DNA from 2 places in the Paenibacillus sp. Z3-2 genome. Region 2 is predicted to be linked to the other one. Evidence: a T-box and tRNA genes for the amino acid it is inferred to sense, from the RefSeq annotation. Region 2 holds a T-box; the other holds one or more tRNA genes.
What was found. A T-box is a leader RNA that pairs with one kind of tRNA and senses whether it is charged. The one in region 2 lies ahead of trpS (tryptophan--tRNA ligase), so its partner is inferred to be a tRNA-Trp.
Positions count from the first base shown of each region.

Region 1: it encodes a tRNA-Trp, which carries the amino acid that the T-box ahead of trpS (tryptophan--tRNA ligase) is inferred to sense. The anticodon was not compared.

Region 1 covers NZ_CP096397.1:5,490,926-5,506,138, reverse strand. The annotation lists rRNA gene M1D71_RS24725 (16S ribosomal RNA) at 268-1,820, shown strand; rRNA gene M1D71_RS24720 (23S ribosomal RNA) at 2,166-5,093, shown strand; tRNA gene M1D71_RS24715 (tRNA-Asn) at 5,160-5,235, shown strand; tRNA gene M1D71_RS24710 (tRNA-Ser) at 5,239-5,330, shown strand; tRNA gene M1D71_RS24705 (tRNA-Glu) at 5,340-5,411, shown strand; tRNA gene M1D71_RS24700 (tRNA-Val) at 5,479-5,554, shown strand; tRNA gene M1D71_RS24695 (tRNA-Met) at 5,576-5,649, shown strand; tRNA gene M1D71_RS24690 (tRNA-Asp) at 5,677-5,754, shown strand; tRNA gene M1D71_RS24685 (tRNA-Phe) at 5,850-5,925, shown strand; tRNA gene M1D71_RS24680 (tRNA-Thr) at 5,946-6,021, shown strand; tRNA gene M1D71_RS24675 (tRNA-Tyr) at 6,031-6,116, shown strand; tRNA gene M1D71_RS24670 (tRNA-Trp) at 6,122-6,195, shown strand; tRNA gene M1D71_RS24665 (tRNA-His) at 6,226-6,298, shown strand; tRNA gene M1D71_RS24660 (tRNA-Gln) at 6,321-6,395, shown strand; tRNA gene M1D71_RS24655 (tRNA-Gly) at 6,400-6,474, shown strand; tRNA gene M1D71_RS24650 (tRNA-Cys) at 6,481-6,554, shown strand; tRNA gene M1D71_RS24645 (tRNA-Leu) at 6,561-6,639, shown strand; gene M1D71_RS24640 (class I SAM-dependent methyltransferase) at 6,808-7,743, shown strand; tRNA gene M1D71_RS24635 (tRNA-Asn) at 8,040-8,115, shown strand; gene M1D71_RS24630 (helix-turn-helix domain-containing protein) at 8,172-10,559, opposite strand; gene M1D71_RS24625 (LiaF transmembrane domain-containing protein) at 11,046-11,354, shown strand; gene M1D71_RS24620 (PspA/IM30 family protein) at 11,390-12,061, shown strand; gene M1D71_RS24615 (PspC domain-containing protein) at 12,066-12,299, shown strand; gene M1D71_RS24610 (PspC domain-containing protein) at 12,317-12,820, shown strand; gene M1D71_RS24605 (PspA/IM30 family protein) at 12,822-13,529, shown strand; gene liaF (cell wall-active antibiotics response protein LiaF) at 13,680-14,327, shown strand; gene M1D71_RS24595 (sensor histidine kinase) at 14,359-15,213, shown strand, end outside.
Region 2 covers NZ_CP096397.1:773,901-789,113, reverse strand. The annotation lists gene M1D71_RS03435 (GerAB/ArcD/ProY family transporter) at 1-426, shown strand, start outside; gene M1D71_RS03430 (hypothetical protein) at 408-716, shown strand; gene bcp (thioredoxin-dependent thiol peroxidase) at 828-1,292, opposite strand; gene M1D71_RS03420 (ABC transporter permease) at 1,338-2,123, opposite strand; gene M1D71_RS03415 (ABC transporter permease) at 2,129-2,923, opposite strand; gene M1D71_RS03410 (ABC transporter ATP-binding protein) at 2,925-3,971, opposite strand; gene M1D71_RS03405 (LCP family protein) at 4,187-5,230, shown strand; gene M1D71_RS03400 (glutamate-1-semialdehyde 2,1-aminomutase) at 5,363-6,682, shown strand; gene M1D71_RS03395 (aminotransferase-like domain-containing protein) at 6,768-8,168, opposite strand; gene M1D71_RS03390 (DMT family transporter) at 8,337-9,272, shown strand; T-box leader at 9,300-9,613, shown strand; gene trpS (tryptophan--tRNA ligase) at 9,757-10,746, shown strand; gene M1D71_RS03380 (GerAB/ArcD/ProY family transporter) at 10,827-11,933, shown strand; gene M1D71_RS03375 (spore germination protein) at 11,914-13,383, shown strand; gene M1D71_RS03370 (Ger(x)C family spore germination protein) at 13,380-14,540, shown strand; gene M1D71_RS03365 (sensory rhodopsin transducer) at 14,623-15,039, opposite strand.

The sequences.
Region 1 (15,213 bases), 1.9 Mb from region 2:
ATGTGTTACATTATTTAAGTCGCCGCCGAAACTTGGTTGAGACAAAATAAGTAAAACAAAACAAGTTTGATCTTTGAAAACTGAACAACGAGTGAGTAAACATTCTGCTTGCAGAATGAGCGCGAAAGTTTGAAACAAGCCTTGGCTTGGATCGACTGGAGCACAAATGAGATTTTTAATCTCGTCAGATTCAAAATGAGCTTATCGCTCTTTTCAAATATTTGAGATGATTTTCATAGCGTTTAACCGCGCTACTGAAATTCATCTTTATTGGAGAGTTTGATCCTGGCTCAGGACGAACGCTGGCGGCATGCCTAATACATGCAAGTCGAGCGGACTTGAAGAGAAGCTTGCTTCTCTGATGGTTAGCGGCGGACGGGTGAGTAACACGTAGGCAACCTGCCCTCAAGTTTGGGACAACTACCGGAAACGGTAGCTAATACCGAATAGTTGTTTTCTTCGCCTGAAGAGAACTGGAAAGACGGAGTAATCTGTCACTTGGGGATGGGCCTGCGGCGCATTAGCTAGTTGGTGAGGTAACGGCTCACCAAGGCGACGATGCGTAGCCGACCTGAGAGGGTGATCGGCCACACTGGGACTGAGACACGGCCCAGACTCCTACGGGAGGCAGCAGTAGGGAATCTTCCGCAATGGGCGAAAGCCTGACGGAGCAATGCCGCGTGAGTGATGAAGGTTTTCGGATCGTAAAGCTCTGTTGCCAGGGAAGAACGCTTGGGAGAGTAACTGCTCTCAAGGTGACGGTACCTGAGAAGAAAGCCCCGGCTAACTACGTGCCAGCAGCCGCGGTAATACGTAGGGGGCAAGCGTTGTCCGGAATTATTGGGCGTAAAGCGCGCGCAGGCGGTCATTTAAGTCTGGTGTTTAATCCCGGGGCTCAACCCCGGATCGCACTGGAAACTGGGTGACTTGAGTGCAGAAGAGGAGAGTGGAATTCCACGTGTAGCGGTGAAATGCGTAGATATGTGGAGGAACACCAGTGGCGAAGGCGACTCTCTGGGCTGTAACTGACGCTGAGGCGCGAAAGCGTGGGGAGCAAACAGGATTAGATACCCTGGTAGTCCACGCCGTAAACGATGAGTGCTAGGTGTTAGGGGTTTCGATACCCTTGGTGCCGAAGTTAACACATTAAGCACTCCGCCTGGGGAGTACGGTCGCAAGACTGAAACTCAAAGGAATTGACGGGGACCCGCACAAGCAGTGGAGTATGTGGTTTAATTCGAAGCAACGCGAAGAACCTTACCAGGTCTTGACATCCCTCTGATCGGTACAGAGATGTACCTTTCCTTCGGGACAGAGGAGACAGGTGGTGCATGGTTGTCGTCAGCTCGTGTCGTGAGATGTTGGGTTAAGTCCCGCAACGAGCGCAACCCTTATATTTAGTTGCCAGCACTTCGGGTGGGCACTCTAGATAGACTGCCGGTGACAAACCGGAGGAAGGTGGGGATGACGTCAAATCATCATGCCCCTTATGACCTGGGCTACACACGTACTACAATGGCCGGTACAACGGGCTGCGAAATCGCGAGATGGAGCCAATCCCAACAAAGCCGGTCTCAGTTCGGATTGCAGGCTGCAACTCGCCTGCATGAAGTCGGAATTGCTAGTAATCGCGGATCAGCATGCCGCGGTGAATACGTTCCCGGGTCTTGTACACACCGCCCGTCACACCACGAGAGTTTATAACACCCGAAGTCGGTGGGGTAACCGCAAGGAGCCAGCCGCCGAAGGTGGGATAGATGATTGGGGTGAAGTCGTAACAAGGTAGCCGTATCGGAAGGTGCGGCTGGATCACCTCCTTTCTATGGAGAATCGTTTCCCGCGTGGAAACATTCAAATATAAGTCTTCAGGAAGCATGCTTCCGAAGCGAGCTTTACTTTGTAAAGCTTTTAACTCACTCGTTGCTCAGTTTTGAGAGCTCAAACTCTCAAACAGCTTGCTTTTGCATGGAGCTTGTTCTTTGAAAACTAGATATCGAAACGAAAGTAAATGCGAATTAGAACATTCCTTTTTAGCTGAACTTGTGTTAAAACAAGTTTCAATAAAAACGGTAGTTAATTGCTTTTGCGATGGTATTGAATGGGAGTGACTTTTGGCTTTGCGCAAGCAAAACAAGGGAAGCGAGCAGTCAAAACCGGAGCAATATGGTTAAGCTACTAAGAGCACATGGAGGATGCCTAGGCGCTAGGAGCCGATGAAGGACGTGGCGAACAACGAAACTGCCTCGGGGAGCTGTAAGCAAGCTTTGATCCGGGGGTGTCCGAATGGGGAAACCCAGCTGGGGTAATTTCCAGTTACTCACAACTGAATACATAGGTTGTGCAGAGGCATACCAGGGGAACTGAAACATCTAAGTACCCTGAGGAAGAGAAAACAATAGTGATTCCGTCAGTAGCGGCGAGCGAACGCGGAGAAGCCCAAACCAGAGAGCTTGCTCTTTGGGGTTGTGGGACGTCTCACATGGAGTTACAAAGGAACCGGTTAAGCGAAGAGGTCTGGAAAGGCCCGCCAAAGAAGGTAAAAGCCCTGTAGTTGAAAGTCTGTTCCCTCCGAGACGGATCCCGAGTAGTGCGGGGCACGTGAAACCCCGTATGAATCCGGCAGGACCATCTGCCAAGGCTAAATACTTCCTAGCGACCGATAGTGAAGCAGTACCGTGAGGGAAAGGTGAAAAGCACCCCGGAAGGGGAGTGAAATAGAACCTGAAACCGTGTGCTTACAAAAAGTCAGAGCCCGTTTTAGGGGTGATGGCGTGCCTTTTGTAGAATGAACCGGCGAGTTACGTTCCCGTGCAAGGTTAAGGTAAAGAGCCGGAGCCGCAGCGAAAGCGAGTCTGAATAGGGCGACATAGTACGTGGACGTAGACCCGAAACCGGGTGATCTACCCCTGTCCAGGGTGAAGGTGCGGTAACACGCACTGGAGGCCCGAACCCACGCATGTTGAAAAATGCGGGGATGAGGTGGGGGTAGCGGAGAAATTCCAATCGAACTCGGAGATAGCTGGTTCTCCCCGAAATAGCTTTAGGGCTAGCCTCGGAAAACAGAGTCGTGGAGGTAGAGCACTGATTGGGTGCGGGGCCCGCAAGGGTTACCAAGCTCAGTCAAACTCCGAATGCCATAGACTTACTTCCGGGAGTCAGACAGTGAGTGCTAAGATCCATTGTCAAAAGGGAAACAGCCCAGACCATCAGCTAAGGTCCCCAAGTGTGTGTTAAGTGGGAAAGGATGTGGAGTTGCACAGACAACCAGGATGTTGGCTTAGAAGCAGCCATCATTTAAAGAGTGCGTAATAGCTCACTGGTCGAGTGACTCTGCGCCGAAAATGTAACGGGGCTAAACACACCACCGAAGCTATGGCTTGATGCTTTGCATCAGGGGTAGGGGAGCGTTGTATAAGGGTTGAAGGTGTACCGTAAGGAGCGCTGGACATTATACAAGTGAGAATGCCGGTATGAGTAACGAAAAGATCAGTGAGAATCTGATCCGCCGAAAGCCTAAGGGTTCCTGAGGAAGGCTCGTCCGCTCAGGGTAAGTCGGGACCTAAGGCGAGGCCGAAAGGCGTAGTCGAAGGACAACAGGTCGAAATTCCTGTACCACCGTAAGCCGTTATGAGCAATGGGGGGACGCAGTAGGGTAGTGACGCGGACTGATGGATGTCCGTCTAAGCAGTAAGGCTGATGTGTAGGCAAATCCGCACATTGTAAGGCTGAGCTGTGATGGGGAGTGAAAATTACAGTAGCGAAGGTCATGATCTCACACTGCCAAGAAAAGCCTCTAGCCAGGTGATGGTGCCCGTACCGCAAACCGACACAGGTAGGCGAGAAGAGTATTCTAAGGCGCGCGGAAGAACTCTCGTTAAGGAACTCGGCAAAATGACCCCGTAACTTCGGGAGAAGGGGTGCCCCGGTAGTGTGAATAGCACGAGGGGGCCGCAGTGAAAAGGCCCAAGCGACTGTTTAGCAAAAACACAGGTCTGTGCGAAGCCGTAAGGCGAAGTATACGGGCTGACGCCTGCCCGGTGCTGGAAGGTTAAGGGGAGTGGTTAGGGAGTAATCCCGAAGCTGTGAACCGAAGCCCCAGTAAACGGCGGCCGTAACTATAACGGTCCTAAGGTAGCGAAATTCCTTGTCAGGTAAATTCTGACCCGCACGAATGGCGTAACGACTTGGGCGCTGTCTCAACGAGAGATCCGGTGAAATTTTAATACCTGTGAAGATGCAGGTTACCCGCGACAAGACGGAAAGACCCCATGGAGCTTTACTGCAGCTTGATATTGAATTTGGGTACGATCTGTACAGGATAGGTGGGAGCCTTTGAAGTGTGAGCGCCAGCTTGCATGGAGGCAACGTTGGGATACCACCCTGATCGTATCTAGGTTCTAACCTGGTACCGTAATCCGGTGCGGGGACAGTGTCAGGTGGGCAGTTTGACTGGGGCGGTCGCCTCCTAAAGAGTAACGGAGGCGCCCAAAGGTTCCCTCAGAATGGTTGGAAATCATTCGAAGAGTGCAAAGGCATAAGGGAGCTTGACTGCGAGACCTACAAGTCGAGCAGGGACGAAAGTCGGGCTTAGTGATCCGGTGGTACCGCATGGAAGGGCCATCGCTCAACGGATAAAAGCTACCCTGGGGATAACAGGCTTATCTCCCCCAAGAGTCCACATCGACGGGGAGGTTTGGCACCTCGATGTCGGCTCATCGCATCCTGGGGCTGAAGTAGGTCCCAAGGGTTGGGCTGTTCGCCCATTAAAGCGGTACGCGAGCTGGGTTCAGAACGTCGTGAGACAGTTCGGTCCCTATCTGTCGTGGGCGTAGGAAATTTGAGAGGAGCTGTCCTTAGTACGAGAGGACCGGGATGGACGTACCGCTGGTGTACCAGTTGTTCCGCCAGGAGCACCGCTGGGTAGCTATGTACGGAAGGGATAAACGCTGAAAGCATCTAAGCGTGAAGCCCCCCTCAAGATGAGATTTCCCAGTATGTAAGACCCCTTGAAGACGACGAGGTAGATAGGCTGGGGGTGGAAGTGCAGCAATGCATGGAGCTGACCAGTACTAATCGGTCGAGGGCTTATCCAATTGCAAGTGATAATTCGCATGTTTCGTTTCGAATCTAGTTTTCAGAGAACGATCTCTGAAGCATATTCCCTGATAGCTCAGTTGGTAGAGCACTCGACTGTTAATCGAGTTGTCACAGGTTCGAGCCCTGTTCGGGGAGCCATATGGAGAGGTGTCCGAGCTGGCCGAAGGAGCACGATTGGAAATCGTGTAGGCGTCACAAGCGTCTCGAGGGTTCGAATCCCTCTCTCTCCGCCATAATATTAAGGCCCGTTGGTCAAGGGGTTAAGACACCTCCCTTTCACGGAGGTAACAGGGGTTCGAATCCCCTACGGGTCATATTAACTTCAAAAATAGAAGTTGATTTTTACAATAAGATTATGGTAAGATCATAAATGTGTTGTTCGGAGGCTTAGCTCAGCTGGGAGAGCATCTGCCTTACAAGCAGAGGGTCGGGGGTTCGATCCCCTCAGCCTCCACCATATAACTTATTTTTATAACGACGCGGGGTGGAGCAGCCCGGTAGCTCGTCGGGCTCATAACCCGAAGGCCGCAGGTTCAAATCCTGCCCCCGCAATTATACTTTCCTTTGAGAAAGTGATCTGGAACCGTGGTGTAGTTGGCCTAACATGCCTGCCTGTCACGCAGGAGATCGCGGGTTCGAATCCCGTCGGTTCCGCCATTTAATCTTTACATGAGGCAAACTGTTCACTACATCTGCTGTATGGCACTGATGCCCTATATAAAGTGTTAGGAAATGAGATTAGACTTTATTATGGCTCGGTAGCTCAGTCGGTAGAGCAGAGGACTGAAAATCCTCGTGTCGGCGGTTCGATTCCGTCCCGAGCCACCATTTATAAAACAATTTAATATGCCGGTGTAGCTCAACTGGTAGAGCAACTGACTTGTAATCAGTAGGTTGGGGGTTCAAGTCCTCTCGCCGGCACCATGTAATCCTGGAGGATTAGCGAAGTGGCCAAACGCATCAGACTGTAAATCTGCTCCCGTACGGGTTCGGTGGTTCGAATCCATCATCCTCCACCAGTTTTAGGGGCATAGTTTAAAGGTAGAACAACGGTCTCCAAAACCGTTGGTGTGGGTTCAATTCCTGCTGCCCCTGCCAATTAACTTTTTAGAAAATTAACTTTTTGTGGCGATCGTGGCGAAGTGGTTAACGCACCGGTTTGTGGATCCGGCATTCGGGGGTTCAATTCCCCTCGATCGCCCCTTTGTTTTTTCATTTTTTATTGGGGATTAGCCAAGCGGTAAGGCAACGGACTTTGACTCCGTCATGCATAGGTTCAAATCCTATATCCCCAGCCATTATGCGGACGTGGCTCAGCGGTAGAGCATCGCCTTGCCAAGGCGAGGGTCGCGGGTTCGATTCCCGTCGTCCGCTCCAAAATATGGCGCCATAGCCAAGTGGTAAGGCACAGCTCTGCAAAAGCTTTATCCCCAGTTCGAATCTGGGTGGCGCCTCCAGTATATGCCGGCGTGGCGGAATGGCAGACGCGCTCGACTCAAAATCGAGTGGGAAACCGTGGAGGTTCGAGTCCTCTCGCCGGTATATTGAATAGCCCTGCAAATTGCTTATGCAATCTGCGGGGCTATTTTTATTTTATATGAAGTGATTGTTTTATAGTAAGGAAAGTTGGACGTTAATAAAGATTGACGTATGATTATATTCAGTATATTGTAGATAAGTGAAGTCTTTAATATGAAGGAGTGAAATAAAGTGACTACTAAAAAAATTATACCGGACACTGACCTGTTATTTAACCTTTTTGTATGGGAAGAGGCTTGGAAGAATCGTCCGAGAAGTTCAAAATATAAGAAGAAAAGTGCACCATTTAATACAGAAGAAGCGTTTGAGCGGTGGGCCAGAGATTATCATGCACAATCATTTACGGTAGAAGGAATACAGCGGTCTGAGCGCATTATGGGCTGGATTGAAAACCAGGGAGTAGAGTTCGCGGGCTTGTCCATTCTAGACATTGGAGCGGCCTCAGGCATATTTACCATTCCTTTTGCTGAAAGGGGAGCAAGTGTAACCGCTGTTGAGCCTTCTGAGTTGCTTGTCTCGCTCATGAAAGAAACAATACCCTCAGAGCTGGAATCTAATATTGAAATCGTGAAAGAGCGATTTGAGGAAATCTCCATTCAGGATAAAGGCTGGGAGAAGAAATATGATTTTGTATTTGCTTCCATGTGTCCGGCTATGTCGGATTGGGAAACGATTGAGATGGCGATTAACTGTGCTCGTAAGTATGTGTATATAAGCACTATAGCGGGACAGAAGGAACACACACTAATGGATGAACTTAAGGATGTACTTGGGATCAGTTCTTCATACAAGGCTGGTGATATGGGATATATCCAACAGTTGCTGTATTTGAAGGGTTATTCATACACGATGATCATTACAAGAGAAGTTAACTCATTTGAAGTACCGGTGGAAGAGATTATTGAGAAGCTGCCAGAATGGCTTAATACGTATGAGTTACCAACAGATGAGGATTCCCTCAGACTGGCTGAGAAGTACATCCGCGATACATATAAGGATAGTACGGTGACCTTCTCACGTGGAGCAAGGTTTGGTAAAATTCTGATCCAACTTGAACAAACCAATATGAAAACAGTCCGTACCAAGGATAAACGACAAATCGTATAAGCTTGGTATGTGTTATGAGGAACAGGAATCGAGACGCACAACGTATATTCTAACGTCTAGGATGACGCTAGGAAGCATCAGATCGCTGCGCAAAAAGGGAACGTATGAAACATATGAAGTTAAGATATAGAAGCGAAGTTGTAAGTGAAGGGAGCAGGGATATGTGCTCCCTCTTTTTTTTGAAGCCAATAATTAATCGACCGCTTTGAACCAGGCCCTCGTTTATTTGGAGATGTTCGAGACAACGAAAAAACAAAACACATATCTAGTTTTCAGAGAATGATCTCTAAAGGATATCCCTGATAGCTGAGTTGGTAGAGCACTCGACTATTAATCGAGTTGTCGCAGGTTCGATCCCTGTTCGGGGAGCCATATGCAGAGGTGTCCGAGCTGGCCGAAGGAGCACGATTTTAAATCGTGCTCCTTTTCTAATTGTTGTTCGACACTTCTGCTTTTTGTTTCCGCTCCCGATACTGACCGGGAGTGATTCCTTCCCATTTACGAAATGATCGGATAAAGTTTTGCGGATTGTTGTAACGAAGCCGTGCTGCGATATCTTTAACCGTTAGATCACTTTCGTCCAGCCATTTTTTAGCGATGTTAAATCGGTACTTGGTCAGGTATTCACTAAATGCACAGCCGGTCTCTTTGCGAAAAACGCTACTTAAGTAGTTGGCATTATAGTGAAGCTTCACAGCACATTCCTCAAGCGTCAGATCCTTATCGTAATCTTGATGAATCAGAGCAATCATCTTCTCTGATATATGCTGGTACTGGGCATACTGTCTCCCTTTAAAAACCTGGATGATGGGCAAGATGACTTGATGGTTAAACCACTCCTCAACTTCAGCGCCGTACTGCAAACCATGAAGTTCATGAAACATCGATCCATTGCCTTGAGAGATCTGTCCGAGTCGTATACCGGATTCCTGAGTCATTTGCAAAATATGCGTCAGCAGCCTCGTAAAGGCCACCTGATATTCCTCTGGCGTACACTCCATACCAAAGATTACTTCCAGGACCTGATGCAGAAGAGCAGAGGCATGAACTTCATCCGCACTTTGAATAGCTTGGATCAACGAGTATTCCAATGATTCCGGGTAGGTCATGGACCAAGCTGGCGCATAATGATCTATGTTCTCATATTGAAAGATAATACCTGTCCCCAGCTTCATTCGATGCTTCAAAGCCTCCATAGCTTCTGTGTAAGCCTGAGGGATGTGGTATAGGGAGCTATGCGGCTGGCTGAAGCCTATACTGACCTGAAGAGCCAGAATCCCATCAATCTGTTGTTGTAACTGGTCTGTTAATACATATAGCTGCTGTGAAAAAGCAAATTGATCCTGTTCAACGGTGCCAATCACCGTGACAACCGTATGTTCCAGCACGATAGGAAGCAGTTGTTGGTTATGCACAACCGTTTCCTCCAATATATTTTGAACAGCGAATAACAGGAGGTCACGATCATTGGCATTGTATTTTCTGTGATTAACGAGATCGGCCTGTAGTGCAATAACAGCAATTTGTTGCCATTCCCGAACCTGACGTGTGTAGCCATATTCATTCAGGGTGTCATATAGAGTGTGAACAGGGCTCTTGCCCTGGAAGAGATTCATCATAAAATGAGTGCGAATCTGCAACAGATGCATATTTAGTGTGTTCTCCAGTTGGGAGCGAGATGCAGATAATTGTGAGACACCTGCTCGAATCTGTTCGAACTCATCAGACAGCTCTGGTGATTGCTGAGTCATAGTGCCGCCATCTTTGGACAGGTGGTTGTCACCAAGTTGGGTTAAAAGTTTACGAATTGGAATATGCATTCGTTTGGAGCCGAGCCATGCGAGCAATAATGAAAGCAAAAGCAAGAAGATACTGATATACAAGGTGTGTAATCCGATATCGATATATTCCTGTGTCAGAATGTTGGTGGGTGAGATTAGAACATAAGTCCATCCTTTTAAGGTAGAAGGGCTGTACGTCAGAGAATAGTGTGTATCGGCGATCTTGACTTCTCGTTCTTCAAAGCCTGTTGAAAATGTGATGGGAGATAGTCTAATTATGCTGGCTTCCGTCTCACGATCTTGTAATCCAACTGCAGACAGCGGTTGTCCAATATATACGGGATCGGGATGTACCATGATACGTTGTTCCCGATTTAAAATGATCAGTCCTGAGGCAGCATTGCCCATGGAGGCTTCACCTAGCGTATTTTGTAAAGAGCATGCAGGAATTCCGGCAATTAAGGCTACATCGGAAGACGCATTCAGATTCGGAATAGATCTCGCAAGGGCAATATGATAGATACAGCCTGTACCGGGCGAACGCTCATCATTACTGAACACCGATGAAGGGGAGAGCTGCCATCCGGAGGTTAGCGTATCCGATATCAAATCCTTCATGGGAAGTGCCAGTGGGAAATCCGTATTACGATATAATCCGGCATGGTCAATAAGCCAATTCTGGGATTGATTCACCAATGTGATATCCAGCAAAGGTTCCCACGACCTCATATTCTGAAACTCGCTCTGCAGCTTATCGGCAAGTAATGGTCCTTTCCTTTGAAGTGAAGAAGCAGACAGGGAACGGAGGGTTACTGGAGATCGAACGGCCTGATCAAGCATATAACTGACTGTAGCGAGTTTGTGTTCTACGTTGGATTGCATTTGTTCCAGCAACTGCCTGTTAGCTTGTGTACGATGTAATTCAGTTTGGTTCGATGAATAGATAAACGCGGCAATTCCCGTTAACAAAATGGGCAGGGTGCTTAGCAGGATTCCGAAGATGATCATTTTATGGAGATAGCTGATTGGTCGCACAGTTTCAGTTCAACCCCTGACATTAGAAATAGTAACACTCTCTATTTTAGTAAACGCTTACATATAGAACAATCTAAATTTTGTTTATTTGGATAAATAAGTAATTTTATTTTGAGGCAAAAGAGATTGGCACGGGATGGAAACGAAAGTGAAGGGTGAACGTAAATAGAGATATGGACATCATTCTATCTACCGGACGATATCGGGTGAAGTAGAGCCTGAACACGGGGAATAGAAGGTAACTGGAAGCTATTCAGCTTAGGTGGAACGATGGTCTTATACCGGGACAGTCCAAGGTCCAACTAGATCCCCGACCTGAGTCTAGGATGAAAAACCGTCCACGGTCTGTTTTGAAAAGTCTCAGAATCCCCTAGAATAAGGACATAAGGTTAAACAAGAAACATGGAAACAAAAAAACAAGAAACAAACGAACAAATGACTTAACCAATTAAAATGAACGAACGGAAAGGGCGGTGAACAACAATTATGAGATTGAATAAGGGAAATGGCTGGGCGATTGTACTGATTGCACTGGGTGCACTACTCCTCTTCGGAAAGTTAACTCCTCTTCTTGGACACTTAATGGGTTATCTGATTCCGGTCCTGATGATTGCACTGGGATATTACGGAGTTAAACGAGGGAATGTGATGCTTGGCTGGATTGTTCTCATCATCGGTATCATCTCACTGATGGGTAAGCTGGCATGGCTGATCGGACCGATCATCGCGATCGGGTTAATCATCTTTGGTATCTCAATGCTAAGCAATAACCGCAGTCGTCGTGGTCGTTACTAAGCTTTCAGGATTATGAAAAGGAGGGAAAGAACATAATGAGTGTATTTCGTCGAATGCGGGATATTACCGTAGCCAATCTGAACGAACATTTGGAGCAAAGTCAGGATCCAGTCAAACTGATTGATCAGTTCCTGGTCTCGACCCGCCAAGACATCGGTGAAGCCGAGAAACTTCGTCATCAATATGCAAGCCATACCAGACAAATGAAACAACAAGCCGATCAGGCAGCAGGTATGGTGAACAAACGGGAAGAACAGGCTTCCATGGCTCTGAAAGCAGGGGAAGAGCATCTCGCTAAGTTGGCCTTGCAGGAGAAAATCCTCCATGAGGAAAAAATGGAACAGTACAATGAATTGTATGCACAAAGCTATGCAGCATTACAGGAGCTGGATGAACAGATCGACCAGCTGAAGGTTGAATATCAGAATGTATACAGCAAACGCCAATATTACTACGCTCGTATGCAGACGATTCAGTTACAACAACGTATGAACCAGAGAGGGAATCACAACGGTCAGAATGTACCCCGTATGTTTAACCGATTGGATGACCAAGTCTCTGATCTCGAATATGAAGCACAAAGTCTCCGGGATATCCGGCGGATGAGCCAAGACGGTTCAGGAGCGACTGGCAGCATGTCATCCTCTACGCTGGATAAGGAACTGGAGCGCTTAAAACAGAAGTTGAACAATGACAGGAAGGAGTAGTCACATGAGTAAATTATACCGCTCGGCGCGTAATCGAATGCTAACAGGTTTGATTGGCGGCATTTCTGAAAATCTCGGATTGAGCACCACGCTGCTACGTATCATCTTCTTCATCAGTATTTTCGCTACGGGAGGTACATCATTGTTGATCTACTTCATCGCTGCATTGGTCGTACCGAAGGAATCCAATCACGTTGATCCATATGCTTATGGTCCCAACGCAAGAGGATATAAGTAAACGAAAGGAGAAAGCACATGAGCAAATTATACCGCTCAACGCGTGACCGGATGCTAACCGGCTTGTGCGGCGGAATTTCCGAAACTATCGGGATGGATTCTACCCTGCTGCGGATTATCTTCGTCATCAGTATCTTCGTAACTGGCGGCACGTCGTTGTTAATATACTTCATTGCAGCACTGGTGGTACCAAAAGAACCGTATCCGCCTTATGATCCATATGGCTACGGCCCAGGCCCTGGCCCTGGCAGAGGATACAACAACTATGATCATCAGGCGCCAAGAGGTCCTTTTCAAAATAACCAAAACCAACAAGGTCCTGGCAACTTCGGTCCTGGCCCAGGATACAACAGCAGACCCCAATCTGGTCCGCGCTCTTATGATAACAACGCCTACGGAGCAGGAGCACCGCAAGAAAGTGAACTTGATTCCATGATGAAAGATATTGAGAAAAAAGCATTGAAAAAAGAAGTTGAAGAGCTTCGCCAAAAATTATCTCGTTACGAGAAGGGAGAAAAGTAAAATGGGAGTATTTAAACGGATTAAGGATATGACGAAAGCATCGGTAAATGATATGTTGGATAAGGTAGAAGACCCGATTGTAATGTTGAACCAGTACTTGCGTGATATGGAGGCTGAGATTCATGAGGCTGAGGTAACTGTTGCCAAACAAATGGCAAATGAGCGCCGCATGAAACAACGTTTGGATGAAGCGGAGCGTACTTCGGTACAACGTGAGTCCCAAGCAGAAGCTGCTCTGTCTAACGGTCAGGAAGAAGTAGCACGCAAATTGCTGGAAGAGAAAATCTACTTTGATCAAAAAATTACGGAGTACAGTGAACTGCATGCACAGTCTGAAGCACAAGCAAAAGATCTGTTGCAACAGTTGCATGATATGAAAGATGAGTTCTACAAAATGCGTAACAAACGTAATGAACTCGTATCCCGTGCACAAATGGCAAAAGCCAAAAAACAAATGTCTTCCATTAACAGCTTGCATTCGATCGAAAGTGGCGGAGCATCACTAGGATTCCACCGCATGGAAGAGAAAATCATGCAACTGGAAGCTGAAGCTGACGTAGCTCGTGCACCATATCGCAACACATCATCCACGTACACGAATCCTGTAGATGTGGAAAAGCAATTCAAAGTGGATCAGCAATTGCAGGCCCTCAAAAACAAAATGGGCAATGGTTCCAAGAATGAAGCGAACGGAACTTCAAAAGAATAACTGTTCGCTCGGTGGACAATATGATATTCTATAAATCGTGTATAATGTACGGTTGGTAGAACAAAAGTTAAGCCATACAGGACTTCATTGCCTGGTATGGCTTTTCCGTTGAATGAAGAGAGATTAACATACAGAGGAGGTGCGGCAGGGATGAATAACAAGAGTAAATGGCTTGCAGTTGTCATTATTATTATCGGCACTTTCATGTTATTGAATCAGAATATTAACTTGCTGACCGCTGCCGCACTGATTCTCTTAACCATTGGAATGCTGCAAGTCCGCAAAGGGGATACCCACAAAGGTTATCGGTATCTTGGCATTGGTGCGGCACTGTTACTACTGGATAATTTGATGATTGTATTCTTAATTGTACTGGCTTCCTTAGCTTACTTTTATTCCAAAAACAAAAAGATTTATCTGGACGATGGCGTTATGAAGAAACATAATTTCATGGCTAGGTATTACTGGGATCAACCATCCTGGACGTTACGCAGTATGAGCCTATGGCATGCCATGGGTGAGGTTAATGCAGATCTGTCTCTTTCGATTCCGGAGGAGAAACAAACGATTGTGCTGCTGCAAGGGGTTATGGGGAATGTTCGCCTGACGCTGCCGGAAGATTATGGTGTAGAGATTGAAGCATCGGTCCTTTTCGGCCGAATTAATCTTCTTGGAGAACAAGATAGCGGCATGATGAACAAATTAGTATGGAGAACTCCTGGATATGAGTCCAGTGAACATAAAGCAAAATTTGTCATTTCGTATATTGTTGGCGACCTAAGCATTAGTAATCCGTAGTAAAATAGATGAAGAGAAGGAGGAGACCCCGATGAAGACAAAACGACATACCGACATGGTAACCCGAAGTATGGGTGAAGGGATCCTCCTGGTTTTCATTGTGCTCGCTGTTATTTTGTATGTATTGTATACATATGGTTATCTTGCTCCATTTGCAGGCTGGCGGCATCTGATTCAATCGGGTCTGGCTCTATTGCTGCTCCTGATTGCGATCGGTGCGGTCTTTGGTTTCTATCAGAGTTACCGGGTCAAACGCCGGTTGGAGCTGCTGCGGGAAACGCTCCTGCAGTGGGAGAAGGGTTCACTGTCTCGTACTGTACCTGATCTGGGCGTAGATGATGTGGGTCGCTTAAGTGAGCAACTCGGACGAATCGGCAAAAAGTGGGAAGATCAAGTATCCTCGCTCCAGCGATTGTCTACTCATAATGCACAGCTTGCGGAACAAGCCAGAATTACAGCCATTGTGGAAGAGCGGCAGCGTTTGGCACGGGAACTGCATGATGCGGTATCTCAGCAATTGTTTGCGATATCCATGACAGCAACGGCCGTAGGACGAAAGATGGAGAAGGATTTTGAACGTGCTCAGCGGCAGGTGGCCCTGATTGAGGAGATGGCTTCGGTAGCTCAGTCCGAGATGCGTGCGTTATTGTTACATCTGCGGCCAGTCTACCTGGAGGGCAAACATCTCGAACAAGGTCTCCGTGATCTGGTGATGGAACTGAAAACGAAAGTACCCATGGACATTGTGCTTGAAATGGATGAAGACATCGATTTGATTAAAGGCATTGAGAATCATCTGTTCCGGATCGTTCAGGAGGCTATGTCTAATACATTACGGCATGCGAAAGCGGAAAAAATGGAGATACGGATCCAGCGCCGAACAGAT
Region 2 (15,213 bases):
GGTTTCCGTACGATAGGGTTAAGCTCCGAACTGTTAGCCCCCATCGTTGTGGTATTTATAGCTTTTCTCTTCCTGGGGCTTCTTCCTCAAGCCAAAAGTGCTAATCTTCAGCCATACTTTGACATTCCCTGGATACATCTTGTAGAGTCAATGATTCGCGGAGCGTTTACCTCTTTTGGCGAACTTATCGTTCTATCCGTGTTTCTCCCTTATGTAAATCCCGGGCCTCATTTCAAACGGGATTTCTTGCTCGCTACTCTCTTTGGAGGATTACTGTTAAGCTTGCTATTGCTCCTCTCGCTTATGGTGATGGGACCTACATTGACGCAGCACAGCATCTATATCTCATACGCGCCCTTTCACAGAAAATTAATATCGGTAATTTCTTCGAACGAATTGAAGCATTCATGGCTATCGCCTGGTTGATCTCTACCTATTTCAAAAGTCTGCTGTATCTATTTGCCTTTGTGCTGGGAACAGCACAATTATTTCGATTAAAGACGTATAAGCCTCTCATTCTGCCTTCGTCCCTGCTGTTATTTGCCCTGGGTGTCCTGATTGCTCCGAATGTTATTTTCTATACGGATACGATCATGCCTGTATGGGTAGACTGGAATATCACCGTCAGCTTCATCATTCCATTGTTCCTCTTGCTGGTATATCGCATTCGTTCACGCAAAAGCAAACCATCACCCTCGGATCGCATACTTTCTTAAGCAAAAGCAGCATTTTTGAAGTACTCGGAATGCGGATATGCAAAAGGCTGTGTTCACGGCAACTTCCGCGAGCACAGCCTTTTAATGGTTTGTGAATATTTAACTGGCAGCCTATATGGCCTTCACAGCCTCAAGTGCAGCCTCAATATGTCCTTTGACCCGAACTTTAGACCAATCCTTGATCAAAGTCCCCTCTTCATCAATCAAGAAAGTGGAGCGTACGATGCCCATGTACTCCTTGCCATACATTTTCTTGAGCTGCCATACACCGTATTGCTCAGCTACGACGTGCTCTTCATCGGATAATAAAGTGAACGGCAGTCCATATTTGGCAATAAACTTATCATGCTGTTTCATCGGATCTGTACTGATCCCGAGAATGACCGTGTTCAGTCCCTCAAATTCAGCATGTCGATCCCGGAAATCACAAGCCTGTTGCGTACAGGACGACGTCATATCCTTGGGGTAAAAATAAAGCACTATCCGCTGTCCGCGGTAATCTGAAAGCTTTACCGGTTCTCCCGTACTGGACGGAAGCTCAAAATCCGGTGCCAATTGGCCTACATTTAACGTCATGTCAGTTCCCCCTAGTCTCGCCCCTGTATTATTATCAGGGCGTTATTATGATCCTGCTCCGCGATACCGCTTCACGCCATAATTCCATAGAAGTAAGCCCATGGAGCCAAACACCAACCCCATTACAGGTGTAAGCAGCGCCATACGATGCATCTCGGACCTCTCCAGAAACAATGCTGCAGGATAGATTCCCACAAAGGCAAACGGAATGATCCAGGTTAACAGCACCTGAATGGCACGGTTATAGATTGTTACCGGGTAACGTCCATACCCCTGAATGTTATACATCAACGGCAGGATACCTGTCGGCGCGTCCGAATAAAAGGACAGTGAAGTTAATGTGGTGTAGATGCCGGCATAGATCATTACAGAGCTGAGTGCCAAAATAATCAAGGCAGGAATATGCCACCACTCCAGCATCAGACCCATCTCTGCTCCGCTGAAGATCATGATGATCAAGCCGATAAGGGAGCCCACGAGTGCAGGCGGGTCTACATTTTCAAGCAAGATCTGGAACAGGTTATGTGCAGGGCGTGTCAAGATCCGATCCATCTCGCCTTTGACGATATATCGCTCACTGAATCCCCACAGATTGATAAAACAACTAAAGATGCCATAGGGCACCATAAAATATCCATATACAAAGAGTACTTCGCTCTCACTCCAGCCGCCGAGGTTATCCGTATGACGGAAGACCACAAAAATAAAGATCAGGTTGGTCGCCTGAAACAGAAGATCCGATAGGATCTCCACCCAGAAGTCGGCACGGTACGTAAGTCGTGTTTTCATGTAGTTCTTCAAATATTCCCAGATCAAACCCATATAGTACATATCTGTTATCCCCCTTGCACGAACAGACGCTTGCGCGCCTTACGCCAGATCAGTACCATCGGAAGCAGCAGCACGGCAAACCAGAACACCTGAATACCGAGCACACTCCAGATGGCTGTACCTTCCACTCTTCCAGTGAACACGGAACCGGGCAGATACGTAATGGCCTGAAAAGGCAATACTTTCATCACCGCAGACATCCAGCCTGGATATAAGCTGATCGGGATGATCAGACCGGAGAACAAATCGACCACGACGCGTTTCATGCGCATCATGCCTTCATTATTTTCCACAAAGAATGCCGCCAGTCCCGTTATCACATTAATCTGGGAATTAATGAGGAAACTGAAGAACAGCATGACGAGAAAGCCAATCCACGCTGATGGTGCCGTAGGCAGTTCAACCGGGAACAGCAGAATGGCAATGAGCATCCCCGGAATCATGAGGAGCAGAAAGCGGAAAATGCCTTCGCCAAGACCTTGCATCATTTTGACCATAACGTAGTTGATCGGTCTTATGAATTGAATCGCAATCGAACCATCACGAATGTCTGCGGCAATCTCGCGATCCAGGTTGTTGAAGTAAAAGGCACGTGCCATCCAGGATACGGCGATATATGTGGTCATCTGCGCTGCCGTGAAGCCACCAAGTTCACCACTGCTACCGTAAATGGCTTGCCAGGTAAAGTAATACACGCCGATATTCAGCGTATATATCAAAATGCCGGAGTAATAATTCACCCGGTATGCCAGCATCGTTAGAAAACGGATGCGCATAAAATCAATAAATGCACTATTCATCTCAGGATACACCCACCGCTTCTTTCCCTGCTCCCACAATCTCAGGACGCTCGGCGGAACCGGATTGGTAAATACTGCGCACAATCTCATCCGTGTTAATCTCAATAATCTGAATATCAGTAATATCGGCCTGTCCAACGACACGTCCAAGTACATCCGAAACATTCAGTTCCAGTGGAATCCATACGGATGCAGACAATTCGTTCTCTACTGTCCAACGCACAGGCAACGCAGCAGTCCACTCCTGCATCTGACTGATGTTGTGACCCGAGCCGAACTTGAAGCGGATTTCCCGTTCCTTGCCCCACTGGGACTTCAGATGATCCAGACCTCCATCATAGATGATGTTGCCTGCATCTAGCATAATGACCCGGGAACATAGCGCTTCAATGTCCTGTAAATCGTGGGTTGTGAGCAAAATGGTTGTCCCATGCTCTTTGTTCATGTCTTTCAGGAACTCCCGAATCTCCGACTTCACGACAATATCCAGACCAATGGTTGGCTCGTCCAGAAAAACAATACTCGGGTTATGCAACAAGGCTGCTACCAACTCACAGCGCATGCGCTGACCGAGACTGAGCTTCCGTACCGGACGGCTTAACAGATCCTGAAGCTGCAACCTCTCAACCAATTCATCCAACCGTTTGCGGAAGTCGGTCTCTCCTACACGATATACTTTGCGCAATAAATGGAAGGATTCGATAACGCCAATATCCCACCACAATTGACTGCGCTGACCAAAAACAACACCAATATTCTGTACAAACTTCTCCCGTTCCTGATACGGAACATATCCACCAACCGATATTTGCCCGGAAGTAGGCACCAAAATGCCGGTCAACATCTTGATTGTTGTTGATTTACCGGCACCGTTCTCCCCAATATATCCGCATATTTCGCCTTGCGGAATCTGAAATGAAATATCATTTACAGCCAATACCTCCTGGTATTGACGTGCAAACAGGTCCTGGAACGCGCCCTTAAGCCCACCTCGGCTTTTCTGGACGCTAAACGACTTGCGCAAATCTTTGACATCAATCGCCAGCATGATTATACCTCACTTGGATTTTGTTGAAATTGCTTGTAGCCCAAAAAGAAATTATAATGGTATCAGTCAAAATTCAGCAAGCTTTAAAAATAGTCTGGAGCCGCGTCCCGTGCCTGATGACGATGGAGACGTGAGCGGAAGGCTTCGGCTAGATTATACCAGAAACAACTTTGGACTTATTTTATATTTTATCTCAAATACAAAGGAGAGCTAGCATGACCAGAAAGACGAAGAGAACCATCTGGATTTCTCTTGCCGCCTTCGTGTTAATTATCGGTGGGGCAGCGGCATATTATTTCGGTTCTATTCTCAATCAGTTGGACGGTTTGGCAAAAGACGGTGATGAATCACCATTCGCAGGTATCGAGAATGTGGAGAAAGTAAATACTCCTGACCCTCCAAAATGGGAAGGCACAGAAACGGTAAATATTCTCGTTATGGGTGTCGATGCGCGCGGATTGAATAAAGGTGAAGTTCCCCGCTCCGACAGCATGATGGTTGTATCGCTTGACCCACTCACCAAAAAAATTAATCTGTTCTCCATTCTGCGCGACACATACGTCGATATTGACGGTTACGGTAAGGAGCGGATCAACACCGCGATTACTCATGGCCCTAACACAGCGATGCAAGCTGCCGGTGACCTGCTTGGTATTCCTGTACAGTATTATGTGTATACGGATTTCCAGGGATTCATCAAATTGGTGGATGCCGTTGGCGGCGTGGATTTTGATGTGGAGAAGGACATGCATTATACAAGTAAAGCAGACAATAATGAATACGATATTGATCTCAAAAAAGGTTATCAGCATCTGGATGGCGAAACGGCCCTCATGTACGTTCGTTTCCGTCATGATGCGATGTCGGATTTCGCTCGTTCCGAGCGTCAGCGAGAATTACTGAAAGCTGTGACGGCGAAAATGCAGTCCACAACAACCATTGCCAAGCTGCCTTCCATTCTGGAACAGGTTAATCCTTACGTGGATACGAATCTGACGCTCTCCGATATGTGGAAGCTGGGTGGCCTCGGTTACCAGAGCAGCATGAACGGTAGTGAGCAGATCCCGCCAATGAACCTGCTGAAAGAAGAACGGACAGCTGGTGGAGCACAGGTATTGACGGTTACGAATGAAGAGAAACTGAAGCAGCATATTCAGGATATTATTCATCCACCTGCTACAACGGATGATAGTACGACCAGCACCGAAGACAAAACAGCCAGTGGTGACGATCAAAAGTCAGAGCAACCGGCTCAGTAATGTAAAACATGCAGAGGGCAGCCATCACGCTGCCCTCTCGTTGTGCCCGGCTATATCATTATGAGAAAATCATCATATCTTTCTATGGCTTGTTACTTTATTATATTTTGAATCACGAAAGGAAGTTATCTTATGAATACATCACGTTCCCGTTCCGAACTTTTATACGCAGAAGCACTTGAACATATTGTAGGAGGTGTGAACAGTCCATCCCGCTCGTTCAAAGCCGTGGGTGGCGGTGCACCTGTATTTATGAAAAAAGCCCAAGGGGCCCACTTCTGGGATGTCGATGACAACCGTTATATTGATTATCTGGCCGCTTACGGACCGATTGTTACGGGACATGCCCACCCGCATATTACACAGGCGATTACGGAAGCAGCAGCAAATGGCGTTCTGTACGGTACTCCGACTGAACTTGAGATCAAACTCGCCAAAATGCTGAAGGAAGCGATCCCTTCCATGGACAAAGTACGTTTTGTAAACTCGGGTACGGAAGCGGTTATGACCACGATTCGGGTAGCTCGTGCCTATACCAAGCGCAACAAGATCGTAAAATTCGCTGGATGCTACCACGGTCACTCTGATCTCGTACTTGTGGCTGCCGGTTCTGGCCCGTCCACGCTGGGTATACCGGATAGTGCAGGCATTCCAACCAGTATTGCACAAGAAGTCATTACCGTGCCTTACAATGATCTGGATGCCCTCAAAGCTGCACTGGAGCACTGGGGTGACGATGTTGCTGCAGTCATGGTTGAACCGATCGTTGGTAACTTCGGTATGGTTATGCCGGAACCTGGCTTCCTGGAAGGCCTCTGTGCCATGACACGGGCTAACGGCTCACTGGTTATCTATGATGAAGTCATTACGGCTTTTCGTTTCCATTACGGTTCTACGCAGACGTACGCCGGGCTCGATAACCATGCAGAGATCGAACCAGATCTTACGGCTCTTGGTAAAATTATCGGCGGCGGCCTACCAATCGGTGCGTATGGCGGACGCAAACACGTTATGGAGCAGGTTGCTCCGCTCGGCCCTGCTTATCAGGCAGGAACGATGGCTGGTAACCCTGCATCCATCTCGGCTGGTATCGCATGTCTAGAGGTCCTGCACGGTGCGGGTGTATACGAAGAGATGGAACGTCTCGCTATAGACCTGACCGCAGGTCTGCAAGCTTCAGCTGACCGTCATGGGATTGCATTGACGATCAACCGGATTCGCGGCGCATTCTCCACCCACTTCTGTGACCATCCGGTTACGAACTACGATCATGCCCAAGACACGGACGGAGAACGTTTTGCTTCCTTCTTCCGTCACATGCTTGATCGTGGCATTAATCTGGCTCCGTCCAAATATGAAGCCTGGTTCCTGACAACTGCTCATACAGACGAGGATGTCCAAGCTACATTGGAAGCGGCAGAAGCTTCTTTCAAGGCGATGGCTCAGGAATAAATCGAATGAATTCTATCAACAATTTAGCGTACAAGCTGGTTGGTTGATGGTTAGCAATTCACCGAAAAAGGCGTCCAACAAGTGATCAACTTGTGTGGGCGCCTTTTGTTGTTCTTTGCAGTTTTAAAATCTCCTCCCGGATCTTCAGCATCCCTTCTTCAATTCGCTGCTTGGGCACATTGGAGATGTTCAATCGAAGCATTTGATCCTGATGCATCTGATATGTTGCCTCCGGATAATACCGTTCTGTCGTATCTACGATGACTCCGCGCTGTTGGAGCCGTGACACCAGAACACGAACTGGCATATCACCCGCCAAAGGTAGCACTGTGTGCTCTCCTCCTGTACGAGGGGCGTTCATAAATGGAGTAAAGTCTGGATATGCCTCCAGTTGCCCATGCACCGTGTGCATCCGGGCAGCATAGCGGTTACGAATCACTTTCCTGTGATGAGCAAACATTCCGCTGTGAACATAAATCTCCAGAGCAGCTTGAGACAGGACGGAAGTCTCGATATCGAGCATTTTTTTATAAGCACCGAAGGACTGGATTAGAGGTGAGGGCAGAACAGCTACGCCAATACGCAGGCCTGGAAACAGAATTTTGGAGTAACTTTTCAGATAGATCACCCTACCTTCTGTATCATAGGACCATAGCGGGTCCTGTTTCGTGTTGTCCTCCAGATCAGCCAGATAATCATCCTCCACCAGATAGACATCATACCGCTGTGCAAGCCGGATCAGTCTCTTCTTCTCAGCAACAGTCAATGAAGTCCCTATTGGATTGTGAAACCGCGGCATGACATAGAAAAACTTGATATCTCCTTCAGCGAACTGACGTTCAAGCGATGCCCAATCCAGCCCATCAAGAGCACGTCTCACACCTGCTATCGGCACATTCAATCCACTCAGTAGGGAGGGCATATTGTGATAGGTCGGTAGTTCCAGCAGCACTTTTTTCTTACCATTGGGAAAAGGCATCAACGCCAGTACAGCCAGTGCCTGTTGTACACCTGATGTGGTGAAAAACTGCTCCGATCTGGCAAATACCTGATAATCCGCAAACTGCTTCTGTAATAGCAGAATAAGCGAAGGTAATCCCTGATCTGTGCCGTACATGAACAGCTCCGCCTGCTTCTTCTCCATCGCCTGATCTACACAGTGACGAAAGTCAGCATAAGGAAATACCCTTGGATCGGGAGCAGCGGAAGCAAAGTCCAACGCCCCCTGCCAATCCATATCCTGAGCACCTGTCCCATTCTGTACGGCATAATAGCCGGATTGAGGTATGGCATACACCAAATGCCGCTGTTCCAGCCACTCATATGCACGAATCGCTGTACTTACACTGCATTGATACTGTTCTGCTACAACTCGAATGGCTGGAAGTCGAATGCCCTTGTCTGTCCACTGCCGACGATCTTGCTGCAACATTTGTTCCTGAATCCACTGCTCTAATGCTTCGGCAATTACTTCGTATTTTCTCACTGCACTCGCCCCTTCTCCATAATTGTACCGTTACAATTCATGCTTTTATCTATTGTAGCACGATGCACCCGGCAGTATATTAAATAAGGCCAGCACGTGCCTCGAACCTGATATGTTTCAGGACAATCAAAGATAAAACGGTATGACTACTGTATTGGAGGAGCATTCATGAACACAGCACACACTCGGGGATACGCTTATATCGCAGCTGTACTGTACGCAGCCATAATCGGCCTTTCCTTTTTATTTGTTAAAATGACCGTTACTGTAGCACATCCGATTGATGTGCTTGCCCACCGATTCGCCCTGTCGCTGATCGTTGTCAGCATTCCTGTAATATTCGGTTGGATCAAGATTCGGCTTAGCTTTCGTGATCTGTGGCGAATCATTCCACTGGGCCTACTGTCTCCTGTCTTATTTTTTGCCTTTCAAGCCTTTGGACTTGTGTCGTCGAACTCATCGGAGGCGGGAATTATTCAGGCCATGGCCCCTGTATTTACACTCGTTCTCGCTTCGATCTTCTTGAAAGAACGCACATCCACCATGCAGAAGATATTCCTGCTTCTGTCTGTCGCTGGAGTGGTCTTTATTTTCATGATGCAAGGAAGCGGCGTATCTGTGAGCAACCTGAAGGGCATTGCATTATTGCTGCTATCCACGGTCTGCTTTGCAGGTTATGGTGTGCTTGCGAGACCACTGACCCAGAAGTATAAACCGATAGAATTAACATGGGTCACACTGATGGTTGGCTGTATTGTGTTTAACGCCGTTTCCCTGATCCGACATGCTTCCAGCGGCTCCATGATGGACTATATCCAACCACTTGGAGACGTATCCTATCTCGGTGCACTCGCTTATCTCGCGATCCTCTCCACCATGATCTCCACCCTTCTCGCGAGCTATGCCCTAGCCCATCTGGAGGCATCCCAGATGAGCGTATTCAGCAATCTGTCCACACTTATCTCCATCGTAGGCGGAGCTTGGATACTGCATGAGCCGGTTGGTGGCTACCACTATATCGGGGCATTGCTAATCATCGCTGGTGTACTTGGCACCAATATGAGCGGCCGGAAACATAGGCTGGTCAGTGGGATCAAAGCGTGATATAATTCTGGAAATTGTAAATTGTTGTCATCCACGATGATGAAGAAAAGTACATATATCAGGATGTTACAGAGAGCCGGCGGTTGGTGGAAGCCGGTGCATCGGATGTGTGGAATGGACTTCGGAGTTCCAAGTTGAACAGAGTCTGTAACCTGTACCAGGAAAACAAACTTTCAGTAGGCGAGGCGGCATGTCCTGCCGTTATCCATGGACAGGATATCGATAGGCATAGGCGCTCGTAAACGCGCTTCTGGTAGATGCCTTAATCCATATCCCTCAAGTGGGCCGCAACAGAGCGGCCAATGAAGGTGGCACCGCGAGGCATAAGCTTCGTCCTTTATTCTGTTCCCTACCGGGGAATGGGATAAAGGACGAAGCTTTTTTTATTGAATACCTGCAGGCTGAAAGGAGGTGATGGTCGTGGAAGATGGCTGGTGGCGACAGCTCAACGTTGAAAAATTACTCAACCAAAGGAGAATAACCCATGAACAAAAACAACGATATTATTCTGACAGGAGATCGGACTACCGGACAGCTTCATCTCGGCCATTACGTAGGCAGTCTGCGCAGTCGGGTGCAATTGCAGGAAGAGTACAAAACGTATATTTTACTGGCAGATGTTCAGGCTCTCACCACCCATTATGATCAACCTGGGTTGATTGCGGATAGTGTACATCAAGTCACGTTAGATTACTTAGCCGTAGGCATTGATCCGAACAAGGCTACCCTGTTCATTCAATCCATGATTCCGGAAATTGCGGAATTAACCGTGATCTTCTCAATGTTTGTTACCGTCAATACACTTCGACATAACCCTACCATCAAGAGCGAAGCGCGTGATCGTGGATATACGGATCTATACTACGGATTCCTTGGGTATCCTGTTAGTCAGGCTGCAGATATTGCATTCTGCAAAGCAACCCTTGTTCCGGCAGGCGAAGATCAGATTCCTCATATTGAGACAGCGCGGAAGTTGGTCCGTCGATTCAATGAGCTATACGCTCCCATTCTGCCTGAACCCCGTATTCTGACCGGAGAGCGGCTTGGTGGGCTGGATGGCGTCGGTAAAATGAGCAAAAGCATGGGTAATGCGATCTCATTAAATGCAAGTCCAGGGGATGTAAAAGCCAAATTGACCAAGGCCAAGACAGATCCCGCTCGCATCCATCGATCTGACCCAGGACATCCGGATATCTGCCCTGTTTTCGCCTATCATCAGCTTTTCCGCAAGGAGAACGCAGACGAAATACATGCCAGTTGTAGCCAGGGGAAGATTGGATGTAAAGATTGTAAACAGATGGCAGGTGAAGCCATCAATGATCTGCTTGCTCCTTTTCGTGAACGACGGAATTATTATGAACAGCGTAATGATCAAGTGAAAGAGATTCTTATCGAAGGGACCCGTCAAGCAAGGAATGCTGCCCGTGAAACGATGCTGGAGTTACGAGAAGCCATGGGCATTCAGTATTTTTAAGCTCTAAGTGCTTGTATGAAGGGCTTCAATCACGTTAACACTGCTGAGGACAGTCTATTGGGAAAAGGGGACTCCTCAGCATGAAACGTACACAGCCATCTTTTTTGCAAGCCATGATGTTAATCATGTTATCCGTTGGTCTAATCTGCCACGTTCTGATTATTCCTGCCCTGTTGTCTGCGGCTAAAAGGGATTCCTGGATCTCTGTTCTTTTGTCTACAGGACCCTACCTTGTATTTGCGCTCATGCTTGCCTATGTTTCTCGTTTTCTCCAGCACCAAACGCTGCATGATTGGCTGACTTCCCATCTGGGTAAGCCTCTTGGCTTGCTATTACGGATTGGAAACAGCCTCTTTTTTCTGTCCATCATCTATTTCACTTTACACGATACCACCACCTGGGCAAAAACCAGTTACCTGACGGAAACACCTGTATTGGTTACAAGCATTGCCCTGATGTCTCTCTGTGCCTATGCGGCTTATAAAGGGATACGTTCTCTAGCATTTACAGCAGGATTAATCCTGCCACTTGTGGTGGTGCTTGGCTTCTATGTCGCAATCGTGAATACCCAATACAAGGATTACAGCCGTCTCCTCCCTGTGCTTGAACATGGATGGCATTCCGTTCTTCATGGCATGGTATACAGTCTATCGGGCATGTTTGAACTATTGTTCCTCTGGTACATACAGCCTCACCTGACCAAACGTATACGTGTATGGCAGTACCTGATGCTCGCACTCATTATTGTCGGACTGACCGTCGGCCCACTCATTGGTGCAATTGTGGAATTCAATCCTTATGAGGCTGCCAAAATGCGATATCCCGCTTTTGAAGAATGGCGAATTGCTTCTTTGGGAAAATACATCGCTCAGACCGACTTTTTTTCCATCTATCAATGGCTCGCTGGATCTTTCACTCGAATTAGTCTTGCGATGTATATTGTGGTAGAAATATGGAATATTAAGAGCGCCACCCGAAAGCTCATCAGCTGTATCTCATTAGGTGTCTTATTTATTGTCACCATGTTATACCGTCTGGCTGATTTAACATTTGAGAACCTGCTTGTCCATTACATATTCCCATTCAATCTCTTGTATCTGAGCGGACTGGCGGTTATTGCAACGATTGTGGCATTCATCAGTTCACGCCATCAGAGGAGGAAACATCATGGAGCACCAGAAGATTGACACCACGTCCCATGAAACACTGCTCGCCTCTTTGAAAGAGCAATTCAATCCCTGCGCCGATGTTGTTATTCAGACTTTTCCAGCCAAAGATGATACGGTGCTTCCAGTGATATTGCTGTATTGCGACGGTTTGGTCGATGCCAAACAAATCAATCAGTTCATTATCCCTCGGCTGGAACAGCATTCCTTGCTTATGGAAGAATCACGTCCTAAAGAAACGGAATTAACACTGAATCCGGTGAAAGACCTTAATAATGTCGATAATCTAAATCTTTTGATTTTTAGTGGGCAATTGTTGATATTTTTGGGGAGTGGGGGCCCGTCTTTCAGTATGGATATTGCGAGCATACCCGGTCGTAGTCCCGAGGAATCTGCCCTTGAGTCTTCAGTAAAAGGGCCACGTGATGGATTTACCGAAGAGCTATCCGTGAATATTGCTCTCATTCGCAAACGAATGAAAACATCCTCAATGTGTTATGAAAAATACGTAAAGGGCGGTCGTACACAGACAGCCATTGGTCTGCTATATATCAAAGATATTATTAATCCAGAAATCCTGAAAGAAGCAAGACACAATCTTGATCAGATTGAGATTGATGGCATTCTGGGCACCTCAATCATGGAACGGGCTGTTATGGGAGGGGTTCGCAGTATCTTTCCACTCACAGATAACACCGAACGTCCTGATTTTGTCGTTGATTCTCTATTAAACGGTCGTTTTGCTGTTTTGATCGAAGGTTCTCCTGTAGCGGTCATCGCGCCAACTACACTTTTCAATCAATTGAAGTCTCCGGAGGACGAGAGTACACCCTTTTTCATCGTTACTTTTGAACGGATTTTACGTATTTCCGGACTGCTGATCGCCTGTTTCTTCCCAGGCTTTTATATTGGCTTGACCAGCTTCAATGTGGAACAGATTCCCCTGCCTCTTCTGGCAACGATTGCTGGTACTCGAATGGGCCTGCCCATGCCGGTGACACTGGAAGCGTTCCTGATGATTTTTATGTTCGAGCTATTTAACGAAGCAGGGCGTAGGTTACCACGTGCGTTAGGGCAGACGGTCAGCGTCGTCGGCGGGCTTATTATTGGGGATGCTGCCATTCGCGCCGGGATTACGTCCCCTACCATTATTGTCACGGTAGCGATCTCAGTCATCTCTAGCTATATTCTCGTGAATACTGTGCTAAGCGGGGCTACTGCCCATATCCGGATCGGGATGCTACTCATCTCTTCCATTCTTGGATTATTCGGATTTATGATCGGACTATTCGCCCTGTTGGTGCATCTCGTATCCTTGGAATGTTATGGAGTTTCTTACTTGACGCCTGTTTCTCCCTACATTCCCGGAGACTTCACCCAGGCAGTATCCATGCCCCCTTCCATGAAAAGAACCCAGCGTCCAGCTGCACTTCATACACAGGATTCCACCCGCCGGAGGAAACGTCCGTGAAAAGTTGGGTATCCATAAGCGGCCTTCTTCTAAGCTGCTTAATCCTGCTAACGGGGTGCTGGGATTCCAAAGAGGTGCAAAGTATAAACTTCATTACGGCGATAGGAATTGACTATGTGGACAACCAGTATATTGCTTATGCCCAACTGATTGACTTCTCCAGTATTGCAAAACAGGAAACGCCAACTTCCCGGGAGACAAGGGATATATGGACTGGACGAGGCAAGGGTAGAACACTGAGTATGGCTATTAACGACTTGTATGAAACGTCACAGCAGCAAACGCTCTGGACTCATGTTAAAGCTATTGTTTTATCCAAAAAAGTGCTGGAAGGTCGACTGGAGGATATCTTTAACACACTTCTTCATTCAGGCCAATTAAGATATACACCCTGGATCTATGCTACAGAGCATAACATTCCGGATATACTCTCTCCCTCTGCATTGTTGAACCAATCCGCCCAGACCATTGAATTATTTGAGCCCATGAGGCTATACAAACAGCATTCCGGTTACGAACCTATCCGGCTCCATCAGCTTCTCGATGGATTACGGGAACCGGCTTCCGTCGTTCTTTTACCCTCGGTTTCAACGAGGAACGAGACCTGGTTCAACGGCGATAAAACGCCACCCCTTGTTAGAATGGATGGATTTTATGTGATATCCAAAGGCACAAGTCAGGGTAGAGTTGCAGGAGCAGACGCAGATGGTACACGATTAGTAAATTATGGGCGTGTGTATCAGTATCCATTGTATGTTTATGGGAACGGTGAGAAGACTCCAGACTTGACGCTGATGCTTCAAAATCCCAAGACTAGAATCAAGGCGAGGAAACAAGGAGAAGGCGTCACATTCGATCTGTTTACCTCGGTCAAAACCGCCATCACCGAAGATCATGGGGCTCCTCGGTCTCCAGATGCCATGGAACAAGAAGCCGAGAAACAGATCGAATCCCAAATCCGAGATACGTTCGAAAAAACCAAGTCACGCATGATTGATTCCTATGGTCTTGTGGAACACTTATATCGCCACAACCTTCCCTTATGGAAACAGGAAGTCTACAACCGGGCGGATCCACTCAAACGTTTTAAACTTGGTAAAGTGGAGGTCCACGTGGATATCCTGAATGCGAGCACGTATAAATACAGCGAAAAATGAAGAAAAAGAAGCCCCGTCCCTGCATTGGATGCAAGGTTACGGGGCTTCTTACCATCTCCAGCTATGCTGTCGATTGGCGAAGTTATCCTGATGGGTACGCCATGACACTCATCAAAGCCAATTCAGGCTGGGTCGTGTCCAAACGGCTGTACTGAATGATAACAGGGATGCTGCTCGAAACCGTAATCGCATAAGGCACGCCTGGCGGAATAGACTGCTCCCCGGATCGTAGTGATGCAGTGCGAATATGCTTTGTCCTTCTCGCTGGCACGTCAGCAACAATATCTTCAAGTGGCTCTCTGTCTTCAAAGTAAATCGTGATGCTCAGCTCTGCATCCGTTGCACTGGTGTTCAGGACACAGATACTCTCATGACTCTCAAGTGTACCTCGGCTCTCTGGGGGAATGTAGCCATCCGGAATAACCCAGTAGGTGTGACCTGTAGGTGCTGAAGCGTTCTTACGGGCAGACGTGCCTGCATCTGTCTGGTCAGGTGTCATTGAATATATCCTCCTCTTTTGCGATTGCAATATAGGTTAAAATCAATGGGCTCGCGGGGCAGACGCTTCGGCGGGCGGATCGGGCTGCGGGCCGCTGTTGGCTCGGGATTTCTATTATTTCCCCTTAGCAGAGGAAATCCCGCTCCAAAGGCGGACGCTTCGCTCCCTCTACCC